Regions from separate parts of the Brevibacillus brevis NBRC 100599 genome, predicted to be linked through region 2. Evidence: riboswitches for the same ligand, from Rfam matches in the RefSeq annotation. Region 2 holds a riboswitch; each other region holds the start of a gene.
The links. Region 2 has a riboswitch for cobalamin ahead of BBR47_RS10360 (ABC transporter substrate-binding protein). Riboswitches for the same ligand answer to the same signal wherever they lie in the genome.
Positions count from the first base shown of each region.

Region 1 (9,890 bases), 2.0 Mb from region 2:
ACCTCTCGGACTCGAAAGCCGACTGGCGGCAGCCCCTCTTGCTCCAATACAGCCAGTATTTTGGCAAGCTCTTTGCGTGGATAGGAATGAAGCTTTTTCTCCTGAAGCAAAATATCTCCTGCATCTGCCTTGATGACCCCTGAAATCATTTTCAGCAAGGTGGATTTACCGCTTCCATTTGGTCCGATAATGCCAAAAAATTCTCCCTTGTCCACGCAAAAATCGATTCCGTGCAAAACTGGCGTATCCTGATACGATTTTTGCAAGCTGTGCACATTGATCATTGCATACGTTACCTCTTCCTAAAGCGTTTATTTTGCTTCAATAAATACGCGAAAAACGGTGCTCCCAGAAAAGCTGTCACAACACCGAGCGGGATTTCCGTTGGACTCAGCAGCATTCTGGCGAGAGTGTCGGCCCACAGCACATAAATACCACCACAGATCGCGGCCATCGGCAGTAAAATTCGATGGTCAGGACCAACCAGCATACGGACGAGGTGCGGTACCACCAGGCCAACGAACCCGATAATTCCCGCGATAGAAACCGCCGCTGCCGTCAGGAGTGTCGAGACGACCAGAACCACCAGCTTCGTTCGATCTACATGGACGCCGAGATGCGCAGCCTGCCGCTCGCCTAACGCAAATAGGTTCAAGGAACGCGCATAGCTTACCAGCACCATTCCGCCTATGACCAAGTACGGAATCAAGACATACGTAAAGGCCCAGCCCCGAAATGACAGGCTGCCCATCAGCCAGAACACGATCTCATTCACCGTCTGATCCGATAGCGACACCATAAAGGAAACGAGTGAGCCGAGAAAAGCCTGCACCACAACACCAGACAAAATCAGGGTCTCCGTTTGCAGCTTTCCTTGGGTGTTCGCGAGTCCGAGTACGATCCATAAACTGAGCAGTCCTGTAAGAAAAGCGACAACAGGCGTGCTCCATGCACCCAAAAAGCTGATTTGCAAGCCAAACAGGATCAAAAAGGCTGCTCCGACAGCAGAACCAGATGCCACGCCCATCGTAAACGGATCTGCGAGCGGATTGCGCAAAACTCCCTGAAAGCCCGCTCCCGCAAGAGATAAGCAGGCGCCAATCAAAACAGCCAATACAACGCGTGGAAAACGAACCTTCATGACAATTTGCTCAGATGACTCCGGCCACGCTACGGTGATCCACTCAGACAAGCCCGAGATTTGGTGGAGCAGGATGAGCCATACTTGCGAAATGGGAAGGTGTGCCGCCCCCATCGAGATACTGATGATTATTGAAGCCAGAAGGACGAGACAGCTGGCTCCTCCCCATATGAACAATCGTTTCTTCATTTTATTTCACCAAGTCAGGGTAAATCGCCTTCGCTACTTCAATCAAGCCTTGTGTAATACGCGGACCAGGACGGGACAAAATATTTTGGTCCATGCCAAAGATTTGTTTTTCACGAATCGCCTTCATTTTATCCCAGCCATTACGCTTGGCGATCATATCCTCCAGCTTGACGCCAGTCTTTTCATCGGTAATTCCGCTCGCATACAAAATGACGTCTGGATCGTTTTGCAAAATCTTTTCTTCACTGATCGGATTCCAGCCCTGTGTGTCAGAGGCAATATTTGTCGCTCCAGCCAGTGTGATGAGTTCATCCATGAATTCACCTTTTCCGACTGTCCAGCCTGGGGAAAACTCAAGGTATACCTTTTTCTTCTCTTCTGGTTTTACATTTTTCACTGCTTCTTGAACGTACGCGATATCCTTCTTCATTTGCGCGACAACTTTTTCGGCTTGTTCTTGTTTGTTAGTGATAACTCCCATCACCAACACATTGTTTAGGATGTCATCCATCTTTGTCGGATGGGTAATGTAGACGGGCATCCCGAGAGATTTGAGCTTGTCAGCCACTGGCTTCTCCATCGAAATCCCACCGACGACCATATCTGGCGTTTGAGCGAGAATCGCTTCTTCATTCGGTTTGACGACGCCGCCAATTTTCGGTTTTGTCTTCGCCGCTTCTGGATAATCATCGTAGTCTGAGACAGCTACGATCCGATTTTCCAAGCCTAATGCGAACAAAATCTCTGTCTCGGCAGGTGATGTGGAGACGATTCGCTCAGGAGCTTTTGCAAAGGTTACTTCTTTTCCTGTCGCATCCTTGACTGTCAACGGATACGTAGTTTGTTTTGCAGGCTGCTCGGCTGTATTCTCTTGCGGTGCTGTCTGCGGTGCACTGGTTTGTCCACCAGGTGCTTGCTGGCTGTTATCGTTACCCGCACAACCTGCGAGGCTCGCCGCAACTAGTAGTGGGATCATGAATCGCAATGAACGTTTCATATGTAGAACTTCCTTTCTGCGTGTCTGATTGACTGTACCTTCCAATAAAAAAAGCGACCCTTGCTTCCATTCGGAAATCAAAGGGTCGGCACCTCAGGGCAAACAGACAGGATGGTCTGCTTCCTGAAATAGGCCGATCCTTTCCGCGAAGGCAACAGGCACAAAAACAAACAGGCAGGTCTCCTGGCTTACGGCTGAGGAACGAGCCGATTTACAGTGGCGGGACCGCGTCGGATTTTCACCGACTTCCCTTTTCACCCGATCTTTTTGAGAAAAGACGAGGCACCTATTTGCTGTTACGTTTGAAATTGTCACAGTCCATGACTCATCCTACATCATAGCATTCCTTGGATGAAAAAAGAATGACAAACACGTAAGCCAATACTTTCTTGCCTGCTAAAAATGAAAACACCTGAACAAAAGGTTCAGGCAAATGGAATGCTTTTGGCAAAGCTTTTAACCACGTTTGTGCAAATAATCCAGAATGCCCATGGCGCACACCTGTAAATCGAGCTTGAGTACTCCGAAAACTTCGTGGTCATCATTGATGCCTTGTGACTGTAGATGCTCCGAGACTCGTTCCAATAACTTACGAGACAGATCAGCATATGTTTGTCCAACAGCAAGTGTTGATTCTCCTTCCGCCACAAACACAGGGAGCCACTCACGTATTTGGCGGTACACATCGTCTACCTGTTCAGACATCCCAAAATGACCAAAGTAAATGCGATTCAGCTTGCGCGCTTCAAATCGACGTAGAGACGCTAACATGGCATCCGGGTCAAACTGATTCGGAGAAGTAGATGGCAGTACGAGGTGTATACCATCCTTTTTAAGCTGCGGATAAAGTACACCTGCCGTATCACCTGTGAACATGCCACGGCTAACGGGATCGTAGATGCTGAAGTGATGATTGGCATGCCCTGGCGAATCCAGAAACTCCAACACGCAATTCGCTCCGATCTTTAGTGTATCCCCGTCTCCACGAATCAAAATCCGCTCTTCGGGAACAGCCTCAATCGGATCAAACAATCGATCAAAATCATCATGATACACCGCTCTCGCCCCTGCGATCAGTCGGCTTGGATTAACGAGGTGACGTGCACCCTTTGGATGGACGACGATCTTTGCGTTTGGGCAATCCTTTAGAAAAAGTCCCACTCCTCCCGCATGATCCAAATGAATGTGCGTCACGATGATGTATTTTACTTGCTCCGGGGTAAAACCGAGCTTGGCGAGGCCGGTCTTGATGTATGGGACGGAGGGGCTTGGCCCTGTTTCAACCAAAGTCAGTTCTTCTTCAGCGATGACATAAGTCCCCGTGCGTTCCGCCCAGCCCATATCGAAACCGTCTATTAGATGGATGCGCTCCCCTAAGTAAATTGGCTGTGATGATTGCATGTAAATGCTCCTCCTTTTCAAAGGTCATTTTGTTGCGAGAATATTTACACTTTATCACCTATTTAGCACGCACTGGGAAAAACAACACAAATTCTTCATATTTTCATCGTATTATGAGGGTAGCAAAAACAATTTCATTACCTGGAGGGGTGCGAAATGGGTCAGCTTTTTTCTGAGTTACGACCTGAGCATGAGAAGTTTATCAAGAAGCAACGAATGTTCTTTGTTGCCTCTGCTCCTATGGATACAGATGGTCATGTGAATCTTTCACCGAAAGGGTACGATTCCTTTCGCATCATATCGCCTACCGAGGTGGCCTATTTAGACCTGACCGGAAGCGGAAACGAAACCAGTGCACATCTACAGGAAAATGGCCGGATTACTCTCATGTTTTGTGCATTTGAAGGCCCTCCTCTCATCATGCGCTTATTCGGCAAAGGAACGGTTATTCTCCCAGATTCGCCTCGGTGGGATGAGCTCGTAAAAGACTTCCCGCTTCTGCCCGGTGCTCGTCAAATCATTACCGTAAACGTACAGGAAGTAAAGACTTCTTGCGGCTGGGCTATCCCCTTCTATTCCTACTCAAAAGAACGGGACACCCTTCAGAAATGGACTTTGGCTAAAGACGAGCAGGAACTGCTTGCTTATCAAAAGGAAAACAACGTAGTAAGCATGGATGGCTTGCCAACACCACTGGGACAAAAGCTTTTTCCCGCAGTAGGTGGGGATAACGAAGCGTAAAACGCAAAGAAGCTGCCTTGCTCGCAGCTTCTTTGTTTGAAAACTCTTTACTTGCTGGTATAAATGACCACTGCATCGCGGAGAAACTCGGCTACACCTGGCTGTTCCTTGTCATAGTAAGCAGTAAAGCGCGGGTCATCGACGTACATCTGGGCAACACCTGCGTGCGCTTCTTTGCTGTAGCTGTCCCAGTAAAAACTGAGCCATTGACGGTGAAGATCTGCTGCTTTTTGCGCCAATTCATGAGCAGGATCACCTGTCGAAAAAGCCTGCGCCAATGTATCGTGCAGGTCTGCGTTCAATTTCTCCAGCGCGGCATACTGTTCTTCTGTCATGCCTTTGACCATCTGATTCGATTTTTCGATTTGGTCATTTCCGTATTTCGCTCGAATTTCTGCCCCGTACTTCTCTTCATTCTCATCAATCATCTTTTGCTTGAAGCCTTCAAATTTTTGTTTGTCACTCATCGTTTTGGTCCCCTCTCTTTGTGCTAATGTCAAATCGACATTGGCGATTAACGCATCCAATTGCGCTCGCCTTTCCAGGAGCTTCTCGCGGTGCTCCCACAGTGCTCGGTCAGCATCAAAGGTTGGTGAATCCAGGATCTCCTTGATCTCCTCCAAGCTCACACCCAGCTCGCGGTAAAAAAGGATGTGCTGCAATCGATCAACCTCTAGCTGTCCGTAAATGCGATACCCTGACGAATTGATTCTCGCCGGCTTGAGAAGGTCAATTTCATCGTAGTATCGGAGCGTCCGGGTGCTGACACCCGCCAGGAGTCCTAGCTTTTGCACCGTATATTCCATGTTCATTCCTCCTGACAAATTGATCGTACACATTTACGGACCGTCAATGTCAAACACATTTTCAGCATAAAATTGGCGTTACTCTCTATCCATAATTTGTTAAAATATAGATAACGCCATACAAAGGGGGACTTCGATGCTCTATATCATCGGTTTCATTGTAGCCGTAGTCGGTGCCGGATGGGGATTAACAGGGCTGCTTAGCCTCAAAGCCAGAGATAAACATGCCATCACGCATTACAGTGACGATGCTTATGCCCAGCAAAACTTGTTCCAAATGCACAACAACCCTAGCCAGGGAATGTAAAAATAAAAAATGGCTGCCCGCATCATGTGCATGGCAGCCACCTTTCTTTTTTACAGAGCTTGGAATGTATCAGTCAATACCGGTACGATTTGCTTCTTACGGGAGACAACGCCCTTCAAAACAGCTTTGTTGTCCACCAATGTTACTTGGTACGCTTTTTCTACCGCTTGTGTTGCGCTACCAAGAGCGATCGCAACAGAATCGTTGTTCAAGATATCCGTTACAACAAACACGAACAGGTCCAAAGCTTTTTCAGCGATGCTTGCATTCATAGCTGCTTCCAGTTCGCCTTGGCGTGCAAGTACATCATTGACATCTACTGCATTTACTTGTGCGATTTCTACTTTCGCATTGCCCATTTGGAACTCTTTTGCATCCAATGTGAGCAATTGTTCGATTGTTTTGTCGCTCAGGTCTGCCCCCGCTTTGAGCATGTCCAGACCGTATGCTTCCAGATTGACACCTGCGATTTCAGCCAGCTCATGAGCAGCCGCTACATCTTGCTCCGTGCAGGTTGGGGATTTCAACAGCAACGTATCCGAAATGATAGCAGAAAGCATCAAGCCCGCCATCTCTTTTGGAATGTCTACGCCGTTTTCTTTGTACATTTTCTTCAAAATGGTAGTCGTGCATCCAACCGGCTCGGCACGGAAGTAGAGAGGATTGCTCGTCTCAAAGTTCGCAATACGGTGATGGTCGATCACTTCTACCACTTGCACTTGCTCAATGTCATTCGCGCTTTGTTGGCGCTCATTGTGATCTACAAGGATGACTTCATTTACTTCATTTGCCACTGTTTCTACGAGGCGCGGCTCTTTTACTTGGAAGTAATTCAACACAAATGCTGTTTCGCTGCTGATTACACCGAGGCGTACAGGCTCTACATTCGCGCCCAATTTTGTTTTCAAGTCAGCGTACACAAGTGCTGAACAAATGGAATCTGTGTCTGGATTTTTATGACCGAAGATTAGTTTTTTTTCCATCATCCATACTCCTTAATCGTAATTTGGCTTCCAAATTATACCACAGCTTAGAGGATATGCCCAAGATACATTATAGGTTCAAATCGGATCATTGAAAATACGATTTTGAAGATCAATCAGAGCCTGATCTTATTGTCATCGGGGGTGATACGATCTCAGGCCCGATGCCCGTCCAAACACTTGAAATGCTGTTCCACTTGGATACACCCGTGCAATTCATCCGTGGTAACGGCGAGCGTGAAGTACTTCTCACATTTGACGGAGAGGCTCAGGCCTTGGAAATATCCGATTCTGTCCGAGAAATCACGTCATGGGTTGCAGAGCAATTGAGCCGCTCTGATCGTGACTTTCTGGCGCAACTCCCTCTTACCTATACGTTAAATCGAGAAGTTTTCGAGGACGTGCTATTCTGCCACGCCATTCCCACCAATGATGAAGATATTTTCACCCCACTCACTCCGGATGCAATTGTGGCCGCTTATTTTGAGGGGACGCTGCAACGAACAGTCATCTGTGGTCATACACATATCCAATTTGAACGTCGCCTTAACGATCTGCGTATTCTCAATGCCGGAAGTGTGGGCATGCCTTATGCCGACAAACCGGGGGCATACTGGTTATTGCTTGATGGTGACAGCTATGAGCATCGCTTTACACCCTATGATGTAGAAGCTGCTGCAAAACTTATCGCTTCTACGAACTATCCGCAAGCTCAGCAGTTTGCCGAAGAGAATGTCCGAAAAATACCTGCGGTTCAAGAAGCGATCGAATTTATAGAGGCCCTGGCACAAAAACAACGACCCGCTACTTATTAAAGAGTCGGTTGAGGAAGATAGCGGATTCGATTAATCGTCCCAGTCTACATCCAATACAGCGCCTGTCGTAGAGGAAATCTCCAAATCGACTTCCTGTCCCTTAGCCGATCTCACTTCCACTTCATACACAGAGTGATGATCGTCTTCATCCAGCTTAATAATATTGCCGTTTACTTTAGCCAACGCGATTTTTTCCGCTTGCTCTACACTGATTTTTACTGGTTGGTTTTTCCACTGGTTTTGTTTGATCTCCTTTATCATAAAAAGAACAGATGAAGGAAAAAAAAGAGAGAGATTAGAAATGGATGAGAAAATAGATGAGACCTCTCACAGCATTCATGTTTGCCGATGAGCCACAGCGTTTAACAAAAAGAGCGAGTGTTTTCTACTCGCAAAAACGGTCCATTCTGGCTGTAATTCGACGCAAATGAAGCATCCGTGCTTTTGCGTGCTTTCCGCTTTTTTCCGTATAATAAAAGCAATCGAGAGGACAACAGTCGGCTCGATGACATAGGAAAGAGAGCGTGAGAGGCAGTGTAATACATATCGTTTCTAACTACTTTCTATTTTTTCTTATATGAGAAGGAGAAACGATTTTTCGTGGAATCACCCCTTTTGAAAAACATCTTTTTTTGAATCTATTTTTTCGTAACGATGCATACAGTCATCATGTCCGTTATGACCTTGGAAGTGAAAAATCCAGCACGAATCCAATTGGCACAAGCAACACAAGCTATCTCCTCTGCCTATACGGAATCAGATAATCGGAAAATCGAGTAGGAGGGAGTGACTAACTCCCGTCCTCTCACACCACCGTACGTACCGTCCGGTATACGGCGGTTCATCAAGCTTGACGAAGAACAGAATATCGTTGTACTAAACTTTTCAGCCCTTGTTGTTGCCAGTATGCAACTCCGAGGGCTTTGTGTATTTGAGGAGTCTTTGTGGAACGCCACGCACCCTTTCGGGTGTTTGCAATTTCTATTGCTTGGACGTGTGATAAACCCAGAGAACGAAGTTCTCGATATCGGGTTTTTATTCGCTTCCACTGAGACCACAAGCAAAGTCGGAGTCTGCGCCGTATCCATTCTTCGATGGATTGTAGAATTTTCTTTGCATCTGCAAGGGCGAAATATCCAACCCATCCCATGAGATACTGGTTTAGCTTCCCAATCCTTTCATCCATAGAGATGCTCCATACCGGATTTGTGATGAAGCGGATTTTCTCTTTCAACTTCAGAAGTGATTTTGGATGAAGCCGAATCCTTGCTTGCTTTGCGTTAGTGAAACTGAAACCGAGGAACTTACGTTTCCAAGGTCGATCCACTGCACTTTTCTGCTCATTTACTTTTAGCTTAAGTACCTTCTCCAAGTAGTTTTGGATACTCTCTTTTACCCGTTCTCCCGCCCGCTTTGTTTTCACGTAGATGTTGCTATCGTCTGCATATCTACAAAAGCGATGTCCTCTCTTTTCCAGCTCTTTATCCAAGTCGTCAAGCAGGATGTTCGCCAATAACGGACTAAGCGGGCCACCTTGTGGTGTGCCTTCTACTGCCGAGAGGCAGACTCCATTGATCATGATGCCTGCTTGTAAGTATGCGCGAATAAGTTTCAACAAAGCTTTGTCTTTTACTTTTCGGGCAACCCGACTCATTAAAATATCGTGATTTACCCGGTCGAAGAATTTCTCTAAGTCCATATCTACGACAAAGCGATATCCTTCGGAAATATAAGATTGTGCCTGTCTCATAGCGTCATGCGCACTGCGATTCGGTCGGAATCCGAAACTCGATTCTGAAAAGTGGGGATCGAATATGGGAGTAAGAACTTGGAGAATGGCTTGTTGGATTAAGCGATCTATCACGGTAGGAATACCTAATAACCTTACCCCTCCGTCAGTTTTCGGGATTTCGACTCTGCGGACAGGGGAAGGTTTATAGGTTCCTTTCATAATCTGTTCTTTAATGGTTAACCAGTGTTCACGGATATAATCGCGCAGTTGTTCGGTTGAAACACTGTCGATTCCCGCCGATCCTTTGTTTCTCTCCACTCTTTCGAGCGCCACTAATAGATTTTCCCGTGATAGGACTTTCTCCAACAACTCCATGACGATACCCTTTCCTTCGCACGCATCCTTCTAGTCTTGTCGGTCAATACTCAGCCCTCTCTTGTACCCTCAGGGCTTCACCCTTATTCTCCAAGAGTAGTTCCTTACGGAATTCTGCTTCACAGTATGATCACGAAAGTGATTAGCGGATGTGTTGACTTAATGTTCAGCCCTTCCCCGTTCAAGCGTCCTTTATTTGGGTACTATGGCTTCTGCTGACTTCTGCATGTTCAGCGACTCCTTACGGAGACGGTTACCAACATTTGAAGGCACTTCATGCAGACCTCCCCAGGTAAGAGCGATAACTTTCATCCCATGTACCTGCCCAAGTTTACTGCTGTATTCCTTGGCTGTATAGGGCTTCGTCTTGTTCAGCAGACTCGCCCGAATACAACAGCCTCAA
Region 1 covers NC_012491.1:4,114,564-4,124,453, forward strand. Annotated here, with positions in the region: gene BBR47_RS19705 (ABC transporter ATP-binding protein) at 1-284, opposite strand, end outside; gene BBR47_RS19710 (FecCD family ABC transporter permease) at 293-1,330, opposite strand; gene BBR47_RS19715 (ABC transporter substrate-binding protein) at 1,332-2,327, opposite strand; cobalamin riboswitch at 2,483-2,632, opposite strand; gene BBR47_RS19720 (MBL fold metallo-hydrolase) at 2,784-3,728, opposite strand; gene BBR47_RS19725 (pyridoxamine 5'-phosphate oxidase family protein) at 3,885-4,469, shown strand; gene BBR47_RS19730 (MerR family transcriptional regulator) at 4,517-5,275, opposite strand; gene BBR47_RS31340 (hypothetical protein) at 5,412-5,582, shown strand; gene BBR47_RS19735 (manganese-dependent inorganic pyrophosphatase) at 5,633-6,565, opposite strand; gene BBR47_RS19740 (metallophosphoesterase family protein) at 6,697-7,380, shown strand; gene BBR47_RS19745 (PepSY domain-containing protein) at 7,411-7,641, opposite strand; gene ltrA (group II intron reverse transcriptase/maturase) at 8,225-9,487, opposite strand.
Region 1: another riboswitch for cobalamin. It lies ahead of BBR47_RS19715 (ABC transporter substrate-binding protein); the one in region 2 lies ahead of BBR47_RS10360 (ABC transporter substrate-binding protein).

Region 2 (9,890 bases):
GTTATCTGATCTACTTCCACACTTGCTGATACACTCTGAGGAAATTGCCACCCAAGATTCCTTCGATTTCTGCATCCGTGTACCTACGCTTCATCAGTTCACGCGTAATTTCAGGAAGAGACGCATGACCTTTTACTACGTCAAATGGCATTTCTTCGGTTTTGGCAATCTTGTCCAAGGGCAAATATTTCGTCAAATCATCGCACAGGTCTAGGCCTATACCGAGGTACCTTGCTCCAACAAGCTTTTTCATATAGTCAACATGATCTATCAGTTTCTCGATAGTTGCGTCAGCGCTGTTAGCCGCTGTGAACATGCTAAACGCATTCACCCCGACAAGTCCGTCCTTTTCCGCAATCGCTTTGATCTGCTCATCTGTCAAATTACGCATCGTCGGTACGACTGTTCGGCTATTGGAATGAGAAGCAATCACTGGCTTTTCAGCAATTTCCATCACGTCCCAGAACCCTTCGTCATTCAAATGGCTCACATCGATGACGATGCCCTGCTTTTCCGCTTCTTCGATAAGACGCACACCGAAATCGGTAATGCCTCCTTTTTTCCCTTCGCGCACCGGTGCAAAAAAGCTACCGTCCCCAACGAAATTGCGCCGACTCCAAACCAGCCCCATCATCCGTACTCCGAGCTCATAAAAGACACGCAAGAGACTCAAATCGTTATGCAGCGGCTCTGCCCCTTCCAACGACAGAATGAACGATACTTTTTGCTCCGCTCTTGCCCGTTGCAAATCATCCAGATTTTTGGCGATGACGATGTGCGCGGGTGACTCAGCCGCCTCTGCATGCATAGCGCTGATCTGGTTGAGCGCCTTGCGCAGACTCATCTCCGGTACAAATGCATCCTTGACGAACACGGCTGCCACGAGGGAATGCACGCCCCCCTGCTGAAACCGTGGCAAATACTCCGTCTCGATCATTTTGGTTCGACCGTATCCACGCTGAATCTCCACATCCATCAGCAAATCAAAATGCCCATCCAGAACGTGAACACCGTCATGAAATTTGCGCGCCTGTTCTCTCGTTACTTCCGTCATACGAGTCATCTCCCATCTTGTTCTATGGATTTTTCTTACCAACAAATTCGCGACGTATTGCACGGCTCCTTTGATCAATAAGAGAACCTTTGCATCTAACAGGTAAAGCCCCGACAGTTGGAGCGAGGTTCCTTCCGCTTTTACTGCCGTCGGCTTAACAAAAAAGGACGCCGACTAGGCATCCCCTCTTATGAAAATCAAAGAAACTCAACTTGTCCCCCGTCAGTTGGCTCCACTTATTACCTTCTGGATAGATGGTTTCATACGGATCGCTTCCGAGTAGAAATATACATGCTTTTTCCCAGTAATAGGATGGGTCGTCACTTCTGTCTCTACTCCGAAAACATCCCGGATCAGAGTGGGTGTCAAGACATCCTCTGGGGTCCCTGATGTAACGATTTCCCCGTCACAGATCACGTACAGACGATCACAGTACATGGCTGCAATATTGAGATCATGCAACGAGGACAACACCGTAATCCCAAGATTTTTAACCAGATCCATCACCTGCAACTGGTATCGAACATCCAAATGGTTCGTCGGTTCGTCAAGGACAAGGAACTGGGCTTGCTGCACCAAAGCTCTGGCAATTAACACCCGCTGCTTCTCCCCACCCGATAAACTAAAAAAGCTGCGATCGGCATATGTATGCATCCCTACCCGCTGTAGTGCTTCCTCACAAATCTGAAGGTCTTCTGCGTTATCAGACTGAAATAGTCGTTTATGCGGAGCACGCCCCATATTCACGATTTCAGTTACCGAAAAATCAAATTCAACAGAGGACTCCTGCCGTACTGCCGCCATTCGCTGAGCGTTTTGACGCGAGGTTAACTTGTATACGTCGTCGCCATCCAGTGAGATCCATCCCGAACGCGGCTTCAGTACCCGATAAATACTTTTTAGCAATGTGGACTTCCCACTGCCATTTGGCCCGATCAGTCCCACGAATTCTCCGGAGCACACCTCCAGACTGACATTGCGCAGGATTCCCTTTTTCTCCAGTTCGACCGATATATTCTCAACCTGCAAATTCATCGTCCGCTACCTCCAAAGGAATAAGAACTCCGCAACATCAACCAGATAAAGAATGGACCACCACACAGCGCTGTCAAAATACCGATCGGCAGCTCTTCCGGTGCAAATGCAAGCCTGGCGACTACATCAACCCAGATGAGAAATATCGCGCCAAACAAAGCGCTGACAGGCAGGACACGTCTGTGATCTGATCCGACCATCACACGGACAATATGGGGCATCATTAATCCGACAAAACCGATTGATCCCGCGATGGACACGATCACCCCGGTGAGTAGTGCCGTGATCACCAGGAGAAGCTTGCGGAATTGTACCGTATTAACCCCCAGTGTCCCCGCTGACTCCTCGCCCATCAGCATCGCATTGAGCGAGCGGTATTGGGCCATTAAGACGATGAGACAGATGACGACAATCAATGTAGGAATCGTCAGGTACTCCCATTTGCCGCCAGCCAGACTGCCACTTAACCAAAACAGAACCGTTCCAATTCCATGCTCATTCGGCGCTGAAAACACAAGCAGACTGGTAATGGCCGACAAGATCGCAGATATCGCAATTCCAGCCATGAGCAGGCGTACCGTCGAGTTTTGTCCTCCAATACGGGATAGTGTAAAAATGAGAATGATGGACACGAGGGAGCCTGTAAAAGCGCCAAAGGTTAACGCATACTGCCCGTACATGCTGAATGCTCCGAAAATAATTACCGAAGTAGCTCCAACGGAAGCACCTGAAGATACGCCTAACACATACGGGTCAGCCAGGGAGTTGCGAACCAACGATTGGATCGCTACTCCCACGACAGACAGACCTGCGCCGACGATCGCCCCCAAGAGTACACGCGGAAAGCGAATATCCCAAATAATTGTTTGCTCCCCTTTGGACCAGTCCACCTCAATCCATTGGGTCAGCATCGGAATTTTTGATAAGGCGATTTTCCATACCGTAGTCGGTTTAATCTCCACCGATCCCAGCGTAACTGCGAACGTAATCGAGAGGAAGAGTCCAACCAATAAAGTAATGATGATAGAAGGTAACTTGATCTGTTGCAGTGCTATTCCCTCCCTTAAAAGGGGCGTACTCTATTTGAATTTATCCGGGTAGAGTCCTTCCGCCAAAATTTTCAGCGCAATCGGTGCTCGAACGCCTTCAGAAGCCGCAGACAATGGCAATACAACCAGTCGTTGATTTTTAATCGCTGGAATATCTGCCAGTTCTTTTTTGGTCAAAAGGAAATTGCGTTTTTGATCAACAGTTCTGTCACCGTAGTCTACGACAATAATCACGTCCGGATTGCGACTCACTACTTGTTCCCAACTGACCTCTGCCCACCCCTTTTGAATGTCATCAAAAATGTTCTTGCCGCCAGCCGTCTTGATTAAGGACGTCATGTAATTGTTGGCTGCTGTGAATGGCTTATCTTCCCCGTTGTCGTACACGAACACTTTAAGTGGCTCGTCCACCTTGCCGATTTTGCTAATCGTTTGATCCATTTCACTCTTCATTTTATGGATCAAATCATTGGCTTTGTCCTCCACACGGAAAATGCGTCCGATGTTCGTAATATCCGCGAACACATCGTCGATCGTTGGACCAGGCTTGCTAGACGATTCTTGCAGGTACGATTTGATGCCGACCTTTTCCAAATCCTGCATCGATCCTACGCCCTTTTCGCCGAATCCGCTTTTCCATCCGGCGTACACGAAGTCTGGGTTCGCTGCCAGCAGCACTTCTTTCGTAGGATACTTGTCAGACAGTACCGGAACCTTGTCGTATTCTAGTTTTAACTCTGGAAGGATTTTATCGTCTAGGTAAGCGGTTCCGACCATTTTATCAGCCAGGCCCAATGCCAGCATGATTTCGGTTACGTGTTGGTTCAATGTCACGGCACGCTCAGGTGCTTTTGGATAGGTCATTTCGATACCATTATTGGTTAATGTTACAGGCTTGCTCTCTGCTGCAGGAGCAGCCGTTTGTTCTGTTTTGGCTGGAGCTTGTGTTGTCGTAGTGGAGCCACATGCCGAAACCATAATCATGACGCCCGTCATGATGCCTAGTCCTAGTCCTTTCATCACTGTTTTTGTTTTGTTTGCCTTCACCATCTGTAATCCCCTTTTCTGTATGTAAATTATGAAATGAGACCAAATGTTCCCACCAAAAAAGCACCCCCCATTTCAATCGGGAGGTGCATGACAAACGTAGATATAGCCATAACAGGCGCAAAGGCGCCCTTTCATAGACTGTTTCCACATCTGCCCCATCCTCGTGGGTCGATTGTAAATGATCGCATGGCAGGTCTCCTGGCTTACGGATCAACACACCCAGCTACCTTCCCATTTTTTGTCTCGCAAAAAACAGTGGCTATTCGCTAGGCGCTCCTCGTTACAGTGGCGGGACCGCGCCGGTTTCTCACCGGACTTCCCTTTTAAGCTGACGGCATATGCCATCCAGCACCATTCGATACGTATTCAATTTTTCCAACTTCTTCATTGGTTGATAGAAGTTAGTTTTTTCGGGAACTGCGTGAGTATTTCAACGCCTGTTTCCGTAACCAATACATCGTCTTCAATTCGCACGCCGCCTACTCCTGGCAAATAGATGCCCGGCTCGATGGTAAAGACCATTCCTGGACGAAGCACTTCTTGGTTCTGGCTGTGAACAGATGGATATTCATGTACATCCATCCCTAGTCCATGCCCAAGGCGGTGCATGAAGTATTCTCCGTAGCCTTTTGCGGTGATAACATCGCGAGCGGTTTTATCCAAATGCGCAAAGGTCACACCCGGACGAATCTCAGCAATTGCCGCTTCGTTGGCAGCCAAAACTGTCTCGTAAATTTCTTGTAGCTGGGCACTGATCTTGCCTACAGCAAAGGTACGAGTAATATCGGATACATATCCGTTCGCAGCTACCCCGATATCAAACAAAAGCAAGTCGCCTTCTTGCACCTGGCGCGTTCCTGGCTTCCCATGTGGCAAAGCGGACTTCTCCCCTGCCAATACCATGGACGTAAAGGATGGACCTTCTGCGCCCAAGCGCTTCATCTGGAATTCCAGCTCAGCTACGATTTCTGTCTCGGTCATGCCTGTTTTGACTTTTTTCAGGGTCTCCCGCAAGGAATCCTCGACCAACTGAACAGCGTGCTTCAGACGATCCACTTCGTCCGCAGATTTGATCAAACGCATTTCACGCAGTGGCTCTTCCACGTCCACATAGCTCGACGCCAGAACAACTTGTCCAAGTGCTTCATAGCGCTCGACAGTCATATGACTTTTCTCAATGCCGAGCTTCGCCAAGTTCGCTGGCAACACTTGCTTGAGGATTTCATACGGGTTTTGGATATCCGTATGTGTATGGATATCTTGAACGAAAGAAGCCTCTGCTGCCGCCTCACGATCAAGAGCAGGTACAATTAAAGAAGGCTTTCCTTCAGCAGGAATAACAAGACCCATAAAACGTTCATGCGGGTCAGTAAAAAATCCGGTCAAATAGTAGACGTGCTTGGGAGAGGTAATCAACACCGCGTTCAGCTCTTGCTCTGTCAAAAACGTGTGGAGCTTCGAAATGCGCTCTTGAAACAACTTCTTCACCCTGCTTTCACCAATTATTCTATTGCGAGAATACCACTTCCCCATCAAAAAAAGAAGAGTTCAATTGCAAAATCTACTTCGGATCGGACAACCTAAAGGTGGGGTGAAAACAAAAATGGAACAAATACTCGTCCATCAGGATGGCAAGCAGTTTGCTTTTCACATATCGGGGAAAGGCCAGCCGTTATTGTGTATCCATGCGCCATGCATCGGCTCTATCAATTTTGTTTATCAGCAAACACTCGCAGATACTTATCAGCTCATTGTCCCTGATTTGCCCGGACATGGTGACAGTTCGCCCATGGAGAAGCCCTATTCTATTAGGGAATTGGCAGAACGACTCCATAAGCTGATCCCGTCTCTCGGCATTGAGCGTCCCTTTATTTTGGGGTACTCCCAAGGTGCTTCTATCGCCCTAGAATATTGCCTTCGTTATCCTGATCATGCGCGAGGCGGTATACTCGTGAGCGGTTTTTCCGAAGTGAATGACCTATATTTGCATGGACGATTTTGGATGGCCCGAGCGTTGTCGATGCTTCACGGAGTCCCTCTTCTTGCCCGTTCCATTGCCTCCTCACATGTCAATAGCCCAGAAATGCGGGAAAAATGGACGGCGCACGCCTCCAAAACAGATCCCACCAGCTTAAAATACCTTTATACTGCCGGACACCGCTATCAATGTACAGAGCGCCTGGGCAACATCCAGCTTCCGATTTTACTTGCCTATGGCGGACAAGATAAACGTATGCATCATTATGCGCAAATGCTGACACTGAAATTGCCAAAAGCAAGACTTGAGATAATCCCTAACGTAAAGCATCAAGTCATCACGAAAGCCGCCCCTGCACTCAATCAGTTGTGCCGCACCTTCATGGAAGAAGGATAAATAAGAAAAGACAGAAGGACGGTATCTCCATTCCCTTCTGTCTTTTTGTGATTGGACTAGTTCTTCATCCGCGGGTCGAGTGCATCACGCAAGCCGTCCCCAATTAAGTTAAAGCCGAGAACTGTCAGCATGATAGAGAGCCCTGGAAAAATAACGGTCCATGGTGCTTTCTGAATGTACTGACGTGAATCAGCGAGCATTTTTCCCCATTCTGGTTCTGGCGCTTGTGCTCCCAGTCCGAGAAAGCCAAGTGCAGCTGCTTCAATAATTGCTGTTGCGATCCCCATCGTCCCGGTCACAATGATTGGTGCGAGGCTGTTCGGCAAAATATGCTGCATGATAATCCGGGAATTTTTCATTCCGATTGCCCGTGCGGCCATGACGAATTCCTCTTCCTTTAAGCTCAATACACGGGCGCGTACTAACCGTCCAAATGTCGGAATGTTAATAATCGCAATGGCAATCAAGGCGTTTTGCAAAGATGGCCCCAAGATGGCAACGACAGCGATTGCCAAAAGAATACTCGGAAAGGCAAGCATAATATCAAAGAGACGCGAAATGATCGTATCGATCCATCTGCCATAGTATCCTGCCAAAAGACCAAGCAAGGTCCCTACGAGAACGGAGCCAATGACAGAGAACGTCCCTACCCACAAGGAGATTTGTGCCCCATAAATAACGCGACTAAAGACATCACGACCATTGTAATCTGTTCCAAACCAATGCGCTTCGGAAGGTGGCTTGTTTTTCATCACGAGCTCGCCTTTGTCGTACGGATACGGAGCAATCCATGGAGCTAGTACCGCCACAACAATGAAAAACAAAATGATCCCGAAGCCCACCAACGCCAGCTTGTTTTTTCGTAGCGTCCTCCATGCATCCTTCCAAGGAGAGACAACTTCTTCTTGCTTCACTTTAAAAGGTACTACCTGACCTTGTGGTTGTAATTGTGGTTGTGCCATGTCTCTTCGTCCCTCCTTAGCGATATTTGATGCGCGGATCGATATAGGCGTACAGAAGGTCGACCAAGAGATTGATCAGGACGAAAATCGTCGCGATTACAAGGATACCCGATTGAATAACCGGATAGTCACGGTTTCCAATGGCGGTCACAATATAGCGACCAACTCCTGGCCATCCAAAGATCGTCTCTGTCAAAACGGCTCCACCCAGCAGCAACCCTGTTTGCAAGCCAATTACCGTCAAGACAGGGATCAGGGCATTTTTCAGCGCATGCTTGTACACGACCCAAAACTGTGTCAGCCCTTTTGCGCGAGCGGTTCTGACATAGTCGGCACGCATGACTTCCAGCATGCTCGAACGAGTGATACGTGCAATGATCGCCATCGGGATCGTACCTAACGCGATTCCCGGCAGGATCAAATGCTTGATAACTTCCCATAGCTGATCCCATCGACCAGCCATCATCGTATCCAGTATATAAAAGTGCGTAATAGCCTCTATGGGATTACGCGAATTGTCGCGACCAACTGATGGCAGCCATTTCAGTTCTTGGGCAAACACCCATTGCTCCATCAAACCTAGCCAAAAAATCGGCATGGATACACCAACCAAAGCGATCAACATCGCACAGTAGTCAAACCAGGAGTTTTGCTTCCACGCAGAAAGAATCCCTGCATTTACACCGATAAACACCGCAATCAGCATGCTCACAATTGTAAGTTCAGTCGTCGCCGCCAAATAAGGCATGATTTCATCTGAAATCGGCGCATTCGTTTGCAATGATTCCCCAAGATTTCCACTCAAAATATTTTTCATATAATCGAAATACTGTATGTACCACGGATTATTCAATCCCAAAGCTTCTCGTATGTCTGCAATCGCTTGTGGTGTTGCTTTTTCTCCCAAAATCGTCAAAGCCGGATCACCAGGGATGGCACGAATAATGGAAAAAACGATGATTGACATGCCCACTAAGACAGGAATGAGCATTAAAATTCTTCGAATGCTGTAAGCTAGCAATGCCATCTCCTCGCCTTCCTGCATAAAATAATGGCTAAATGAATGAAAGGAGGGTAAGAAGAGGTATGCACTCCTCTTACCCTTTTCCGATGAATCAGCTTACTTGAAGTCTACCTTTTCCAAACTTTCAGATCCTTTTGGATGCGGGTTGTAGTCGACGATATTCGCTTTTCCTGCCAATGCTGGTGTAGAGTGTGCCAGCGGAACCATTGGCACATCTTTGAAAATGATCTCTTGTACTTTTTTGTACATTTTTTCGCGCTCTGCTTGGTCTGGGGTGGACTGTGCTTTCATCATCAATTGATGTGCTTCTTCGTTTGCCCAACGTGTATAGTTGTTGCTTCCGATGTTGTTTTTGTCGAGCAAGACAGCCAAGAAGTTGTCAGGGTCGCCATTGTCACCTGTCCAACCAAGCATGAACATTTCTTGCTCACCCAAACGAGTCTTTTCCAAATACGTTGCCCATTCCATCGTCACGATCTCAGCATCAACCCCGATTTTCTTCAGGTCTTGCTGGATTGCCTCTGCAATCTTCACACCTTCTGGCATGTACGGACGTGGAACTGGCATTGCCCAAAACTTGATTTTAAAGCCGTTTGGATGTCCTGCTTCGGCCAGCAATTGTTTTGCTTTATCGAGGTTGAACTCACGATCTTTAATATCGTTGTTATGTCCCCACATCGTTTTTGGCATTGGGTTGACTGCTGGTTCTCCAACCCCATCGAAGAAGGCTGTTACGATTTCAGGTTTGTTAATCGCATAAGCAATGGCTTCACGAACCTTTGGATTGTCGAGTGGCTTCTTCTCTACGTTGAAGCCGATGTATCCGATGTTATTAGTAGGACGCAGGAAGAGTTGCAGGTCTTTGTTGTCTTTTACTGCTGGGATATCATCTGTGTTCAGACCATCCATCAAGTCAATCTCACCAGATGCCAAAGCAGTCAGACGTGCCGTGTTTTCCGGAATGACCTTGAACACCAGCTTATCGAGCTTCGGATATCCTGTGCTCCAGTAATCAGGGTTTTTCTCAAGTGTGATCGTGTCGTTGCGCTTCCACTCTACGAATTTGAAAGGTCCTGTACCGATTGGATGCTCATTGAATTTCTTAACATCCTTTTTCAATGCCTCAGGCGAGCCAATCGCGAAAGGAGACATTGCCAGGTTGGCAAGGAATGGAGCCAATGGACGATTCAACGTGAATTTTACAGTGGTCGGATCGACTGCTTCTACAGATTTGATAATGTGAGTCGCGTCACCCTTGTACCCACCAAACTGGCTCACGTAGTACTCGTAGCCCTCTGGTGAATGCTGTGGATGGCTCTTGTCGCTCCAGCGCTCGAAGTTG
Region 2 covers NC_012491.1:2,095,068-2,104,957, reverse strand. Annotated here, with positions in the region: gene BBR47_RS10375 (dipeptidase) at 11-1,054, opposite strand; gene BBR47_RS10370 (heme ABC transporter ATP-binding protein) at 1,277-2,089, opposite strand; gene BBR47_RS10365 (FecCD family ABC transporter permease) at 2,086-3,099, opposite strand; gene BBR47_RS10360 (ABC transporter substrate-binding protein) at 3,169-4,188, opposite strand; cobalamin riboswitch at 4,359-4,559, opposite strand; gene BBR47_RS10355 (M24 family metallopeptidase) at 4,573-5,667, opposite strand; gene BBR47_RS10350 (alpha/beta fold hydrolase) at 5,792-6,562, shown strand; gene BBR47_RS10345 (ABC transporter permease) at 6,619-7,524, opposite strand; gene BBR47_RS10340 (ABC transporter permease) at 7,541-8,551, opposite strand; gene BBR47_RS10335 (ABC transporter substrate-binding protein) at 8,645-9,890, opposite strand, start outside.

Region 3 (9,890 bases), 1.2 Mb from region 2:
GGTCGTCCCCCATATTTGTGCGAAATAGATTAAAAAACAGAATAGAAACGTGGATGAGAGCAAGATACCGGATATATCCGACCATTTCGCTTTTGGCAAGGTAGGAGCTGCGCCTTTTGCAGGAGCGACAGTGACATGTGGTTTTTCTTTTCCAATCCACAACCAGACCAGGAGCCATATCAGACTGAGTGCGCCCATAAACGCCCAGGAAAATCGCCATCCATAGCTATCGATCAGCGCGACAATCATCGGTGCGGAAGCAACCGCACCGACGAAAGCACCGAAGTTCACCGTGGAATAAACCAATCCACGCCTCTCTTCGGGAAACCATTTGTTCAAATGGCTAACAACCGTTGCCCAAAATGGCCCTTCGCCTATTCCAAGCAATACCCGCGCTACGACAAGCATCGGCAAACCCGCGATCGCATAAGCGCCGAATTGGATGACAGTCCAGGATAGTGCCATGATCGCCAGCATTTTTTTCGTCCCGATGCGATCCGATAATGCCGCGCCTACAATTCCGGCAATAGAGAAAAACCAGAAGAAGCTGCTTCCAACAAGTCCCCATTCTTTCTCGTTCATTGAAAATTCAGTCATGATCGGCACGGCAGAATATCCCGCAATCGTTTTATCTGCATAATTGATCATGTATAGCAAAAACAACATAATCATGGTGATTCTGGCCATCATGTGAATCACTCCATTTGTGTAGGAAATAGACTACCGCCGTTTCCCGCTATTTTGAAAGTCGCACGCGCCCAATTCCATCCGTGATCTCGATCACTGTGCCATATGGTTCACTCAAAGCTTTGAGCCCCTCCAAGATGGAGATATCCTCGCTTAATTTCGGCCACCCCATACGATGTGCAGGCAGATCAAAGCCTAATTCAATCGGATGCAGCTCTAGTTCGAGCAGTTCACCATCTTGCATTTTCCACAAGGGAATAACCGACTCCCACACCTCTTTGTGCACACAGAGTCCGCGTGTGTAGTTGGCACTCATCTCTTCCAACGCATCTGCCACATTATGGTTGTGGTCTAAACCATAGTGCTCGTAGAAATCAGCTGGCTGACTCGTAACGGCTTCTGTCTGAAAAATAAAATCCCCCAAGCTGTAAAAGATCGGCCGATTGTTGTAGATTTCAATGCCTCGCAATAAATGGGGGCCATGTCCCACCACTGCGTGTGCGCCCGCATCGATGCAAGCTTTTGCGAACACAGGCAAGAAATCAGCCGCCACTTCCTTCGCATCCCCCTTCATCTCATGCGCGTGAATACTCACGATGACGTAATCAGCCCGCCTTTTTGCCTGCTCAATCGTTTTGACGATTCTGTTCAGATCGCGCGGATGCGGCTGAGTAGTCGTTCCTTCTTCGCCGCTTACCATGAAACGCGCATTTCCGAAGAGAAAGATCTCCTTGCCCGGATCGTTCATGAAGCCTTCCTCGATGAGAAGCTTGTTGAAGGCGTTAATGTCCGTCGACTCCGCAATGGCTTGCAAATCAGCGAGCTTTTCTTCCGTAATGTGGTGTGTCATGATATATCGCATCGGATTGATCCCTGGCCTGCCGATACTATCCGAACGCTGATCTCCGGCCGCCCACCATGGATGAAAAGTCGACGTTGCAGCGATCAAGGCTACCCTGGCTCCTTCGCATTCGAGATAACGCGGCGCCCCCGCTTCAGCGAGATTTTTGCCTGCTCCAGCATGGACGAAGCCATATTCATTGAGATATCGTTCTGTTGCTTCTAGTCCCCCATACAAATAATCGAGCGTATGGTTATTCGCCCACCCAATCATGTTAAAGCCATAATCTTTCATGACTTGCAAAACGGAAGGTGGTGACATTGCCCACGTGCCTCCGCTTTGTGCGCTGGGATAGCCCTCGTTATCGTGTACGGTCGTCTCCAGATTCGCAATGCGTACGTCCGCACGGTGCAGCAAGCTGGATACCTCTTCAAAAGCTTGGTCCCTGTATGGAAGATTGCGTGTAATGAAGCTGTCGCCAGTCGCTGAGAACCAAATCGGCTTGGTCATTGGCAGGATTCCCCTTTCGCTTTTCTCATTTTTACTGTTTTCAATAGATCGAGAAGTCTTCCTCTTCCTCTCCAACAAACGAGTATAGCTTCGAACTGATTTCATCATAGTGCTGCAATCGTTTCTGGACATTTTCCGAGTCGTGGAGCATGACGCCTTTGATCAAGACATTTAGCATGGAGAATAGTGTGGGCATACCACTAGTGGCAACGGGTTGGGGTGTGGTGATTTTCAGGAGATGATCTGCGACTTGGCTGATAGGGGAGAACTCGCCTTCCGTAATCGCCAAGATCTTTGCTCCCAGCTCTTTTGCTGAATGGACCATTGCAACTGTCTCGCTAGGATGACGAGGAAATGAAATCGCAATGACCAGCCATTCTTGATCTCGTTCGGTGAGAAAATAATCGGCGTTATCAACGGCTCCCGTATACAAATGTGTGTTTCCTTTGATCGCATTCAACGCCGAGAACAGCCATTTTGCAGGTATATGGCACCAGCGAAATCCCACCACTACGATTCGGTTAGCCTGCACGATGCTTTTGACCACATCATGGAGCAAGTTGTAATCGATTTGCTGCAAGCCTTGCTGGAGATACGCAATATCACTCTCCATCACTTGATGGGCGTAATTGCTCAGATCGAGCGTAACCTCCGTGTCTCGATATTTCTGGATCGGCCCCTTCCTTTGGTCCCCTATCAAAAGAGACTTTTTGATTTCTTCCTGAAGCTCTGTGTATCCGGAGTAACCCAATGCGTAACAAAAGCGAATGACGGTCGCTTCACTGGTATTCGTAAACTCCGCAATTTTTTTGGCGGTATGGATCGCAAGTAAGCTGGGCTTTTCTATCGCGATCTTACAGATGATTTTTTGGCTTGCTGTCAGCTTTCCATACTGCTTCCGAATCCGTTCTTTTACGAGTTGTGCCATACCTGAAGCTCCTTTGCCATTCTGATTTGTTTTAATTTTGAGAATAGTATATCCTTTGCGATAATTCACTTCAATACTTCTTAGGAAATGTAGTTATTACTTCATTTTGGTGTATGCAAACTGTAAAAAGGGACCTCCACAGTTGGAAGGCCCCTTCTCTTCTCTTCTCTTTTCATTCCGTACTGAGACATTCATTTGGAACCCAGCCCTCAAGCTATATCGTATTTCGCTTATTTCTCAACTTGCTTCGTCTTTTGTATTTGAACTTTACTCCAATAAGTGAAAGATCGTAATAACAGTTCAACCGGTCCCATCTTACAATACTTTAACCATATGGAACTACCAGTGAGTAGAACAGCATGAATGATTAAGAAAGTAATCAAAGAATGAATACTAATCATGGAGCTAAAAACAATTAGTAAGGCACTTTGTGCAAGATAATTTGTTAAGGACATTTGTCCATATAATTTTAATGGAGACAATATAGCTTTTATCTGATTCCATTGCAGAGAAATAATAAGGATGCTAACCATCATCGAGGAAACTAAATAATCTTCTAGTATTTCAATGCCTGCTGGAGTAATTTCTACTGAGATAAATACAAAATATAAAATGACATAAGCACATATTATCCCAATTAAAAAAATCAAAACATGCTTTACTTTCGCATAGATATTTTCCATTATTTTAAATTGGCCCATGGTAAAACCTATCATCATCAGAGATAACCATTTACTAATTGCTGAGATAAGTTCTAGCCATGCAATTCTCTCCCCATAATACGGTTGACAAAAGGCAGTTACGATAGACAAAATGATTAGAATTATCGTTACCACTAAGTTCGTCCATCGATTTGTTTTAAAAAACAGAGCTATAAATAGGCCAAGTACAGCGTACTGCATCAGCACATCGTGAATACCTGACGGTGCATAAAATGTATGGATCAGTCCTAGTACAAATAAGAAGCAGATTCTGCGGAAAAACAGAAGGTAACGGTTCTTTATTTGTTGTTGGGATCGATTCATAAAAAAGTAGCTTCCAAGCCCAAATAAGAAAAATAGAATTGGATAAAATTTACTGTTAAAAATATAATACAGTCCAGCATGTAATTCATTATAATTCGACACATTATTCATCACCTGAAAACTATTCACAAGAAGTACCCCAATCAAGGCAAATCCTCGTAAGTAATCCATAATGTCTATTCTTGTATATGAATTTATTTTATTCATGTAGAATCTCCTCGTTGAAAATATTCATTTAGATTAAACACCTTACCTACCTTTATCTTTTCAACTCCCCAAGTCGGTTTCATGACTTAAACATACACGTTATCTTTAGACAAATGAATGACTGCTGTCTTACAATACAGAATACAATCTTACTAAATCGTAAAATTACCAGAGCACCTCATTTAAAGAAGTTAGCCATAGACGAAAAGGTAAATCGTACGGAAGCGAGAATGAATCCAGTGGCAGAAAACGACTTTCTAAATAGTCATAAAAAAAATACCTCCGGTGACCTGTTGCAACCAAGCTCACCAGAGGCATCTATTCGTTATAGGGGGGATAGTGTCCCCCCTTACATCTCTACCTTCCGCTTCCTTCTCAATACATGACGTTCCTTCGCTTTTTCATACTGAATGCGCTCTTCCTCAGTATCAGGAATGACACCAGGCACGATCGTCGGCTTTCCTTGATCGTCGAGGGCAATCATCGTCAGATACGCGCGTGCTGTCATGCGCTTTTCCCCGGTCAACAAGTTCTCCGCTTCCACTCTCACGAATACTTCCATCGATGTCTTATGGGTCCAGGTGACATATGCCTCGAGGTTGATCGCTTCCCCTGTCTTGATTGGCGCGAGAAAATCGAAGGAATCACTGGACGCAGTGACAACTGGCTTACGGCAATGTCGCATAGCTGCGATGCAGGCGATTTTATCTACATAGGCCATGACTTTCCCACCGAAAATGGTATGGTGGTGATTGGTATCCGGCGGAAAGACGAGATCAGTCAAAAAGGTTCTCGATTGTTGGATCGGTCGTGCTTCTGTCATCATTTGTGTGGCTCCTCTCATCGCGTTCACCTTCCCGACTGAGCTGTCAAACGATTCCGAATCGCTTTCGTTGCCGCAACCATGTTTCGTAATGACTGAACGGTTTCTTCTCTTCCTCTCGTCTTCAGCCCGCAATCCGGGTTTATCCAAAATTGGTCCGGTGGAAGTAGCTGTACGCCTCGTGCTACCATATCTTCCATTTCTGAAACAGCTGGAACTCGGGGGCTATGGATATCATATACGCCGAGCCCGATGCCTTTATCATACGTACCTGTTTCGAACACAGACACGAGCTCTCCGTGGCTGCGTGAGGTTTCAATCGAGATCACATCGGCATCGAGTTCGCTGATGACGTCCATGAAATCATGGAATTCGCAATAGCACATATGTGTATGAATCTGGGTGCTCGGCGCAACAGTGGAAGTCGCTAGACGAAACGCTCTGACAGCCCACTCGAGATAAGCTGCTTGCTCTTCTTTTTTGAGCGGAAGTCCTTCGCGCAGCGCTGGTTCATCAACTTGAATCATGAGAATCCCCGCTTCTTCCAAGGCTTCTACCTCTTTTCGCAATGCCAACGCGATTTGTTCGCACACTTCTTGTCTGGAGACATCGTCTCGAGCAAACGACCAATTCAGAATAGTTGCTGGGCCCGTTAACATACCCTTCATTGGTTTGGCGGTCAATGATTTTGCAAACACACTTTCTTTGACCGTCATTGGTGCCACAAACTCCACATCTCCGTAAATAACAGGTGGCTTCACGCAGCGCGAGCCATATGACTGCACCCAGCCGTTTTTCGTGAACAAAAAGCCATCGAGTTTTTCGCCAAAATACTCAACCATATCTGTTCGTTCGAACTCACCATGGACGAGGACATCCAGACCGAGCTCTTCCTGTATTTTGACCCATTCCTTGATTTGCGCCTGAATGAAAGCGTCGTATTGCTCCACTGTCCAGTTCCCTTTTTTAAACTGCTGTCGAGCTTGACGAACCTCCGCCGTCTGCGGGAAACTACCGATTGTGGTCGTTGGCAACAGTGGCAACTTCCACGTATTTTGTTGAATCTCTCGACGTTCGAGATAAGGAATACTTCTTTCAAGTTTGACAGCAGTGATTTGACGTAAAGCATTCTTCACATCTTGACGATTCCTTGCTGGAGATAATGCGAGCTTCAGCAAGTCCGCTTCATTTTGAGCGATCTCTTTTGAAATGACGTACTTCCCATATCGGAATCCTTGGACTAAAAGCTGTACTTCCCCTAGTTTTTCGTCGGAAAACGCCAATGCAGACACGACTTCCTCTGGCAAATCGCTCTCTGCTTCAACTGTTACAGGAACGTGCAACAAACTGCTAGACGGCTGCAGCCACAGCTTTTCGAGTGGAACGATCTCGGAAATTTCATTGACCAGCTCCCATTTCTCCTCAATGGACGCACGCCATATGTTTCGACCGTCGATGATTCCCGCTGCGAGAATCTTGTCTGCTGGAAACCCGTGTGTTTTCAGATGAGTCAAATTGCGCTTCGCTCCGTGTACAAAATCAAGACCGATTCCTTTTACTGGTAAGGAAACTAGCTCCTTGTACCAATCCACCGCTTCAAAATAGGTTTGCAGCATGCATTGTAGATGCGGTAGTGCTTGACCGATTTGCGTATAGATACGCTTGATGATGGCGCGTTCTTGCTCAGAGACATCCCGTACAAATGCAGGCTCATCGATTTGCACCCATTCCACGCCGTGCAGCTCTAACTCCCGGAGAACGTCTATGTAGAGCGGAACGAGTTGATCCACGATGATCTCAAATTCGTTTTTCTCATATCCTTTGGACAATTTGACAAACGTATACGGGCCTACAATAACAGGCTTTCCGATGATGCCATACTTTTCTTTGGCCTCCAAATAGGCCTGGAGAGGCTTGTTCTCGGTTATGGCTGGTTGTCGTTCACCGAACTCCGGGACGATGTAATGGTAGTTCGTGTTAAACCATTTCGTCATTTCGCTGGCGACAGCTTCCTTCGAACCGCGAGCCATGGCGAAGTATGTGGCTAATGAAACCGGGCCTCCCTCATATTCATAACGCTTGGGGACCATTCCAAACATCACAGCCATATCCAGCATGTGATCGTAGTACGTAAAGTCACCCACAGGGATCAGCTCGACCCCTTTTTCCTGCTGACGTAACAGGTTTTGGTGACGGATTTGCTCCATTTGCTGTACCAGGCTTGCCTCATCGATGCTGCCTGCCCAAAATGCTTCCAATGCCTTTTTCCACTCGCGGTTCTTCCCGATCCGTGGATATCCCAAATTGCTGCTTTTCATGAGCTTCCTCTCCATTCTTCATTCGATCTTGACTTGAATCCGCCCAATAAAAAAGGCATCTCCAACGATCAAAAAGAACGTTAGAAATGCCAAATAAGCACTGAGATCACAGCATCCTAACACCTCCCTATCTCCCGTAGGTTAAACAGTGTCGTCGAAACAGGCAGGTCTCCTGACTTTGGGATCATCATCTGCACATACCTTCCCAATCCGTTTGGATCAGTGGCTAATAAATGTGCCGACTCCCCTCATACAGTGGCGGGACCGTGTCGGATTCTCACCGACTTCCCTTTTCATCCTTGGTCGATCTTGATAACCAAAGAACCTGTTCCCACTCCTATGAAATTATCATGGTTCTGTGAAGCGCCCCAGAAAACGAGCAGGGCAGCACACTGTTCATACAGTAACACAGAATCCATTTTTTGTCATACTAAAATCTAAAATCATCGTCCGTCAACGGCTCTACGTTTAGTGTACGGACATAACCATTTCCTTTTTTCGAGAAGAAGTCATGCTGCTTCGTCTGCGTGCGAATGCCGTTCAGCACGATCGGGTTTACTTCTTCCTCCGGGAATAGCGGGTCCAGACCCAGATTCATCAATGCCTTGTTCGCGTTGTAGCGCACGTAGGCATGAACCTCGTCAGCCAAGCCGATTTCGGTATACAACGAAGTCGTATAGGCCTCTTCATTTTCTTGCAGCTCATGCAAAAGGGCATACAGCTCCTCTATTGCTGCGGTCTGCTCGACCACACTCAGACCTTGGTAGACTTCTTGCGCGAGAACGCCGACATAGAGTCCGTGGATACTCTCGTCACGAACAATCAGGTCGATAATTTCCCCGCTGCTTGTCATCTTTCCTTGCCCCGCCAAATAGAGCGGATAGAAGAAGCCGCTGTAAAACAGATAGCTTTCCAGGAAGACGGACGCTACCATCGCCATGTACAAGTCTTTCGGTTTCTCAATTTCTTGATAGCGTTTGGAGATGAGGGCCGCTTTCTTTTGCAGATGTGGATTGTTTTCTACCCACGAAAAAATACCGTCAATCTCCTCTGTCGATGCCAGCGTTGTAAAAATACTGCTGTACGATTTCGCATGGATTTGCTCCATCATACCCATGAAGGCGAGAACCGCTTTTCTTTGCAGTCCATCGACATGCTCCATGATCTTCGGCATCCCTACTCCACCCTGAACCGTATCCAGCAAGGTGAGACCGCCCAATACTTTTTTATACGTATCCCGTTCAGTCGCACTGAGCTCCATCCAGGCCATCTTGTCATCTGACAACGGAATCTCATCATCCGTCCAGAACTGCATGATGTTTTGATTCCAAAACGTCATCGTAAAATCGTCGTCCGGCCTGTTCCAATTGACTGCTTTCATATGGCGTTCCTCTTCTCTTTTTGCTTGATGCTTTTCCTTATATGAATCGCGTTCACTAAACAGCGCAGCTAATGCACTCTTCTACAGTCAAATGCTTCGTCCGCGTATAGTAGAGCGACTTCAGACCTTTTTTCGCTGCGTAAATGTAATAGCGAGCCAGTTCTCTGGTTGAAATGTTGCTGTTCACGTGCAGCACAGTCGAAATTCCTTGGTCGATGTGCTCTTGAATTTCGGCAATCAGATCAATCACTTTGAATTGATCGATTACATACGCCGATTTGTAGTAAAAATAGTTTTCCTGCGACAAGTACGGCATCGGGTAATACGTCGTAGAGTTGGCATACGTTCTCGTTTCGATATGCTCAACAATTGGCATCACGCTAGAAGTCGCATTCTGAATGTAGGAAATGCTCTGTGTCGGTGCAATCGCCAAACGGTACGCATGATAAACGCCATGCTTTTGCACCTTTTGCTGTAGCTCCGCCCAATCTGCTGGCGTCGGAATGTGCATTCCTTCAAAGAGAAGCTTTGCTTTTTCCGTCCGCGGGCTGTAATCGTTCGTCACGTACTTGTTAAAATAAGTGCCTTTTGCATATTCCGATTGTTCAAAGCCCAAGAAGGTCATGCCTGTTTCCCTTGCAATTTCCATACTTTTTTCCAAGGAGTAGAAGTTCATCATCATGAAGAACGTACGGGCGAAATCTTTCGCTTCTTCACTTTCATAAGCGATTCTGTTCTTTGCCAGATATCCGTTCAGATTCATCGCACCGAGACCTACAGAGTGCAGCTCACGATTTGCCTTTTGAACGCCTGGAGCGTTTTCTACACGCGTCATGTCACTCACGGCTGTAATGGCTTCGATTCCTTCGTGGACAGATTCGCGGATCATTTTGCGTTCCATCACATTGACAATATTGAGCGATGCCAGATTGCAGCTAATATCGCGACGGATGATATCCATCTCGCCGTAATTGGTAATCGTCGAAGTCTCCTGTAGCTGGAAGATTTCCGTGCACAGGTTTGACATTTTTACCGAACCGAGATCTTTCAGAGCATGGTTGTTGTTCGCATTCGTTTTGTTCATGATGTACGGATAGCCCGATTCCATTTGGATCATCGCGATTTTGGTCAACATCTCGCGTGCGCTCATCACGGTCTTTTTCTTGATGC
Region 3 covers NC_012491.1:3,309,417-3,319,306, forward strand. Annotated here, with positions in the region: gene BBR47_RS15795 (MFS transporter) at 1-690, opposite strand, end outside; gene BBR47_RS15800 (CapA family protein) at 737-2,038, opposite strand; gene BBR47_RS15805 (MurR/RpiR family transcriptional regulator) at 2,079-2,966, opposite strand; gene BBR47_RS15810 (DUF418 domain-containing protein) at 3,197-4,198, opposite strand; gene BBR47_RS15815 (acyl-CoA thioesterase) at 4,548-5,024, opposite strand; gene metE (5-methyltetrahydropteroyltriglutamate--homocysteine S-methyltransferase) at 5,048-7,339, opposite strand; cobalamin riboswitch at 7,484-7,683, opposite strand; gene nrdF (class 1b ribonucleoside-diphosphate reductase subunit beta) at 7,770-8,720, opposite strand; gene nrdE (class 1b ribonucleoside-diphosphate reductase subunit alpha) at 8,776-9,890, opposite strand, start outside.
Region 3: another riboswitch for cobalamin. It lies ahead of metE (5-methyltetrahydropteroyltriglutamate--homocysteine S-methyltransferase); the one in region 2 lies ahead of BBR47_RS10360 (ABC transporter substrate-binding protein).